Pelodictyon luteolum DSM 273: one gene and its partner. The protein of the gene in region 2 interacts with the protein of the main gene of each other region in a pairwise test. Links are inferred from orthologs where the notes say so. Each region holds a gene or a part of one and is shown on either strand. Other genes may lie near its edges. The genes, in order: rfaD and menB.

Evidence for each region.
Region 1: the proteins of menB (region 2) and rfaD interact in binary tests that used the Escherichia coli proteins (3 or more experiments, as listed by UniProt). The link is inferred for Pelodictyon luteolum DSM 273 from one-to-one orthologs.

Annotation. Positions count from the first base shown.
Region 1 is NC_007512.1:1,365,684-1,368,841, forward strand. The notes cover bases 201-3,130. They hold rfaD (ADP-glyceromanno-heptose 6-epimerase), read left to right. Parts: upstream 201-1,120; coding sequence 1,121-2,140; downstream 2,141-3,130. Other genes in these bases: hisC (histidinol-phosphate transaminase), read right to left, coding at 201-367; PLUT_RS06290 (RNA polymerase sigma factor), read left to right, coding at 535-957; PLUT_RS06300 (PhoH family protein), read left to right, coding at 2,137-3,093. In the rest of the region: more of hisC, read right to left, coding at 1-200. UniProt on the Escherichia coli protein: Catalyzes the interconversion between ADP-D-glycero-beta-D-manno-heptose and ADP-L-glycero-beta-D-manno-heptose via an epimerization at carbon 6 of the heptose.
Region 2 is NC_007512.1:337,237-340,302, forward strand. What follows is about bases 10-2,847. They hold menB (1,4-dihydroxy-2-naphthoyl-CoA synthase), read right to left. Parts: upstream 1,921-2,847; coding sequence 1,099-1,920; downstream 10-1,098. Other genes in these bases: menE (o-succinylbenzoate--CoA ligase), read right to left, coding at 10-41; menC (o-succinylbenzoate synthase), read right to left, coding at 29-1,102; menH (2-succinyl-6-hydroxy-2,4-cyclohexadiene-1-carboxylate synthase), read right to left, coding at 1,929-2,771; PLUT_RS01705 (uridine kinase family protein), read right to left, coding at 2,835-2,847. Also shown: more of menE, read right to left, coding at 1-9; more of PLUT_RS01705, read right to left, coding at 2,848-3,066. UniProt on the Escherichia coli protein: Converts o-succinylbenzoyl-CoA (OSB-CoA) to 1,4-dihydroxy-2-naphthoyl-CoA (DHNA-CoA).

The DNA of each region.
Region 1 (3,158 bases), 1.0 Mb from region 2 along the record:
GGAGGGCGATCTTCTCATACAATGAAAACGAAGGCTCCGGAATCAGGATCCTGCGGCCCGGACCGAGACACGCCATGAATATGGTGTAGAGCAGCTCGTTCGAGCCGTTGCCCATGATGACGCGGCCGGCCGGAACCCCCAGGAACTCCGCGTAGGCCTCGATCCCCCGGTAGGGCAGGATGTCGGGATAGCGGTTCCAGGGCTCGCGGACGAACTCTCTGGTGATGGCCTCCTTGAGCCACATCGGAACGTCAAAGGGACTCTCGTTCTGGTTGAGTTTCACAGGGGCCTCCTGGCCCCCCTCCACCACGTATGCGCCTATCTTCTGAAGAGCCGGATTGAGGTGTCGGTGGATGTCGTTCTGCATGGGAATGCGGAGAGGAGTTGCTTACATATTGATTACGTTCTCTGGTCCGTTGAAAAATATCTTTTTCCGAGAATTCACGAAAATAAACTGGACAATGATCCTTTTTATTCGTACCTTAAAACAAGACAAAAAATATCCTGTATCTAAATCCTAGAAGGAGGACAACAATGACGACGATCAAGAAATCCCCGATAGACCTGCTTGATGACATATACAGTCTTGCATACTGGATGACAGGCAGCGAGAAGGCCACAAGCGAGCTGGTCAACATGACCTATGTCAATGCCGATATGCGCTCTGAGGAAACCGCCATCCTCAAGACGTTCCGCGAGTGCTACATAGACCGGTACGGCCAGGAAACAGACTTCTGCATCGACAGCATCGACTGCAAGCCGGAACGGAATCTTATGGCCGTGCTTCGCCAGTGGGCAGCCGACATAAAACTCAGCGTCCTGCTCAACGAGATTTCAGGGCTGAAGCACGCCGAGATCTCGGAAATCATCGGCAAACCGGTCGAGACCATCCGCACCTGGCTCTTCCTCGGCCGCAAGCTGCTTGTCTCCGACATGCTCCTGAAAGTCTCAGCCTGAGCCGCTCAGGGCCCCAATGCAACAGTCGTGCAAAGACCGCCCTCCTTCACCGGGCGGTCTTTTGTTTTACGCCCTCCCTCACTATATTGGTCCTTAACTAGAGACGGTGCCCGCTGCAGGGAACCCAGAGGACAGCCCTGAGAACAATTTTCATCATCCCCGCATGATCATCATCACCGGCGGCGCAGGATTCATAGGAAGCGCCATGCTTGCCGAACTCAACATCCTCGGAGAGGAAAACGTCACGATCGTTGACGAGCTCGGCCTCACCACCCCGCCGAAGTGGCGCAACCTCTCCGGACTAAGATACCGGGACTTCATCCATAAAGACGACTTCCCCGCCCTGCTTCAGCGCCATGCGCTCCAGGATGTGACGGCAATCATCCATATGGGTGCGAACAGCTCCACCACCGAGACCGACGCCGACCACCTTCTCAGGAACAACTACGAATACTCCAAGAAGATAGCCGCCTACTGCATGGAAGAGGGCGTAAGATTTATCTATGCCTCCAGCGCGGCAACCTACGGCGACGGAGCCGAGGGCTACACGGACGGCACAGAAGCCGTCGAGCGGCTGCGACCCCTGAACATGTACGGATACTCCAAACAGCTTTTCGACCGCTGGGCCATCCAAAACGGCGTCCTCGGAGCAGCAACCGGCCTGAAGTTCTTCAATGTCTACGGCCCCAACGAGTACCATAAGGGAGACATGTCGAGCGTGGTCTATAAAGCATACCACCAGATTCTGGAAACAGGGAAAGTAAAGCTCTTCAAATCGCACCGGGAAGGCTACACGGACGGCGGGCAGGAACGCGATTTCATCTATGTCCGGGACTGCACCGCCATCATGGCCTGGCTGCTCGAAAACCCCTCCGCCACCGGCCTCCTCAATGCCGGAACCGGCACGGCAAGGACATTTCGCGAGCTTGCCGAAGCAACGTTTTCAGCCCTCGGCCGCGACCCTTCGATCGAGTACATCCCGATGCCCGAGGCGCTGCGGGACAAGTACCAGTACCATACCCGGGCGGAAACCGCCTCGCTCAGGGGATGCGGGTACGATAAGCCGTTCACGACGCTTGAAGAGGGCGTCAGGGAGTATGTACAGCGCTACCTCATGCACGAGAGCCCGTTTCTCGACATGAATACAGACACGAAGGCCAACCCACAACCCTCCGCAACTTGACTACCAGGCAGATTGAGATAGAAGGCATCGAACCGGTCATCCTCTTCGGCCCGCACGACGCAAACCTGAAAACCCTCAAGAAAGCGTTTCCCGACGTCCGCATCAGCTCAAGAGGCGCGAAGCTCTCGCTGGAAGGATCAGGGGACGATGTCCGGGCCCTCGGCAGGATCATCGATGAAATGCGCCAGCTCGCTCTCCGGCACGGAGAAATCCTAGAAAGTGACCTCAATACCCTCATACACCTCACCATCTCCCCCGTTGAAGAGAGCGGAGAAGGAAAAGCGGCGGATGAGGACATCATCGTCTCGACGCAGGACTATGCCGTACGGGCCAAAACCAACGGGCAGCGGCGGATGGTGACTGAGGCCAAAACCAACGATATCGTCTTTGCCATCGGTCCGGCCGGAACGGGAAAGACCTATACGGCTGTGGCCATCGCGGTCGCCGCATGGAAAGCCAAGACCGTCAAGCGCATCGTCCTAGCCCGGCCTGCCGTCGAGGCCGGCGAAAGCCTCGGGTTCCTGCCCGGCGACCTCGCCCAGAAAATAGACCCCTATCTGCGCCCTCTCTACGATGCCCTGCAGGACATGCTGACATCGGAAAAACTCCGTCTGCTCACCGAACGAAGGATCATCGAGATCGTTCCGCTCGCCTACATGCGCGGCCGAACCCTCAACAACGCATTCATCATCCTCGACGAAGCCCAGAACGCCTCGACGAAACAGATGAAAATGTGCCTCACCCGTCTCGGGCTGAACTCCAAAGCCATCATCACCGGCGACGTCACCCAGGTCGACCTTCCGCAGGAAATCGAATCAGGACTCGGCAACTCGCAGAAGATCCTCAATGGGATCAAAGGGATCAGTTTCGTGCACCTTGACAAATCCGACGTGGTGCGTCACAAACTCGTGCGTGACATCATCAACGCTTACGAAATCCACGAAAAAAAATAACCCCTCCCGCCAATGGGCTCCGGTCCGCCGATGGACATACCGTCCAGACAGCCTCTCACCCCCGC
Region 2 (3,066 bases):
TCGGCCACCGGGTCCGGTGCCGGAGACCTCAGAGGGTCCATACCGAAGCGAGGCTGAGGTTTGTGGTTCGGACTTCCCGGGTATCTAGGTAGAGGCTGGCTGCGTCGAGCGAGCCCCCTTCAGCATGGAACGCTGTGGTCTGGATATCTTCCTTCAGATGGCGGAACGTGTCGAGACCGCAGGCCGCTGGCCTCACGGAGGTCGCTGCGGCAAGGATGGCGTAGAAGCCGAGGCTGATGCTGCTTTCAAATGCCGAGCTGAAGACGGCCTGCATATTATGGTCTGCCGCATACCGTACCAGATTGAGTACGGCGGCAACGCCACCGAGGCAGTTGGGTTTGAGCACCAGGGCACCGATGGTCTCCGGGGGCAGTGCTCCGAGGAGTCCGGGTTTCTGCCAGAGGGTTTCATCCAGAGCGGAGCGGATGCCGGTCTTTGCATGGTATTCCGGAATGTCGCGTGGCTGCAGGAGCGGTTCCTCGATGTAGGTGACGCTGTTCTTGGGAAGTTCACGGGCGAAAGCAATGGCGTCGTCGAGCGGCATTGACTGGTTGGCATCAAGGCGGAGTTCAACCTGACTGCCGAACAGCCGGTGCAGGGCGTGGACAGCGGCGGCTGCTTCCTCGGCGTTCTCTTTTCCGACTTTGAGCTTGAACGCACGGTACCCTTCCTGGTAGCTGGCCTGTGCCCTCAGGAGGACTACGTCCGTCGATCCCATGAGGAGAGCGTTCAAGGGCACCCGGGGGAGCATACTCTCTCCTGGAACCGAAAACGGGTGCCGGCCGCTGATTGATGCCTCAAGGTTCATGACGGCCATTTCCAGACCCATGCGCACTGACGGGAACAGTCCTTCCGTCATGAGCGCGGCGCCGCTCTCCCCGTGCATGGCGAGGGTTTCGACTATCTGGCGTTCTGCCGATTCCGTTGTCTCGCGGTGCAGCCCCGAGAGCGGGGCGATTTCGCCCCATGCGGTGTGCTTTCCGTCTCCGGTCTTAAGGGCAAGCAGCACGCCATCGCGCTGCAGAAGGCGTCTTCCCCTGACGGTTACCGGCTCGTTGAACGGCAACGAATACCGGTAGAGATAAGCATAGGAGGCAGTCAAGGACGTTTCGGGAAACGGCTGAAGTCGGGCTTGCGCTTTTCGACAAATGCGTTGCGCCCTTCCTGACCTTCTTCGCTCATGTAGTAAAGGAGCGTGGCGTTGCCGGCCAGTTCCTGCAGGCCGGCCTGCCCGTCGCAGTCGGCGTTCAGTGATGCTTTCAGGCACCGGATCGCCAAGGGTGAGTTTGCCAGAATCTCGCGGCACCACTGCACGGTTTCCTCCTCGAGTTTCTCAAGCGGGACCACGGTGTTGACGAGGCCCATGTCGAGCGCCTCCTGAGCCGTGTACTGACGGCAGAGGTACCAGATTTCGCGGGCTTTTTTCTGGCCTACGAGGCGGGCCATATAGCTGGCACCCCAGCCGCCGTCGAAGGATCCTACCCGCGGGCCGGTCTGGCCGAACCGTGCGTTTTCGGCGGCGATGGTGAGGTCGCAGAGCATGTGCAGCACGTGTCCGCCGCCGATTGCATAACCGGCAACCATGGCGATGACCGGTTTCGGGCAGGTGCGGATATCGCGCTGGAAATCAAGGACGTTCAGTTTGTTGACACCTTTGGCATCGGCATAGCCGGCATTGCCGCGGATTTTCTGGTCGCCTCCGGAGCAGAATGCAAGTTCACCCGCTCCGGTCAGGATGACTACGCCGACTGCTTCGTCGTTGCGTGCATCCTGCAGCGCCTCGATCATCTGCTCGACGGTCTGTGGGCGGAACGCATTGCGCCGTTCCGGGCGGTTGATGGTGATTTTGGCGATGCCTTCGGCTTTATGGTAGAGGATGTCGGAGAACTCCCCGCACTGGCTCCATGCTATGCTGCTCATTACGGCTCTCAGTCTTGCTGGTTGAAGAAATGCTGCAGGCGCTCCTGGAATCGGTCCCGTGCTTCGATGTGCAGCGTGTGGCCGCAGCCGGGGAAGGTTTCAAGGCGCGAGTGAGGGAACAAATTAACCATTTGACGGCCAATCTCAAGGTATTTGGGGTCTTTTTCCCCGGCCATGAACTGCACCGGCACCGGGCTTGCGGCACATTGATCCCAGAAAGAGGGCTGATTGCCTGTGCCGAGCAGGCGGAGCGCCCGGGCAAGGCTTCGGGGGGATCCCTTTTGGCGAAGTGTTTCCACCTCATGGAAGAGAGGATGGCTTTTAAGGGTGGAGAAGAGCGGCTGGCTGTACCAGAACTCCAGGAACCCCTCGAAGTTCCGCTCGATCTTGCGGGCGGTTCCCTCATCGCTTTTCCTTCTGGCTAGACGTTCTTCTTCTGTCCGGAGCCCCGGGGAGGAAGAGACGATCACTGCTCTCTGAAAGAGTTCGGGGTGGCGAAGCAGAAGGGCGACGCCGATCCTTCCTCCCATTGAATAGCCTACGAGAAAGCCCGGTGCGGGGAGCAGCTTTCGAAGACCTTCGGCGAGGGTGTCGACAGTATGGAGAAAATACCCGCTCGAAGCTTCGCTTTCCTCCTGCAGTCCGTCCGGACCGTTGTCCCTGAAGACTGCCCCACCGTGACCAGGAAGGTCGACGAGGATGCAATGGAGGCTGCCGGAGAGGCCGGAGGTGAAGGGCAGCCAGTCGCTGCCGGAGCCGAGGAACCCGTGCAGGAATACGACGGACGGAAGCGACGGGTCGCCGATGGTGGTGAAGCGGAGCGGGACCTGAATCGGGGTGATGGTATCCATTGTGCAATATAATGATCCTGCTGCACCCTCCGTGATCCACTTACAGGCTGAAGTGAGGGCCATTCAGCCTGCGGGTGTGACGGCATGCGCAGCACGTCGCTGCCATGGACGGGGCGCATGACGGACGATGGCCGGGTCGAATACCCTGAAGTCCCGGTCCACGTGCAGGTCTGCCAGAGGTTTGAGTGAACGCACATGCTGGTGTTCGCGTTCGAGCACGCTCCAGCGGTAGCCGTCCGTCGGTTCTTTCGCCCGCAGCATCTGGCTGAGCTTCGTGTCGTGGTAGGTGAGGTCG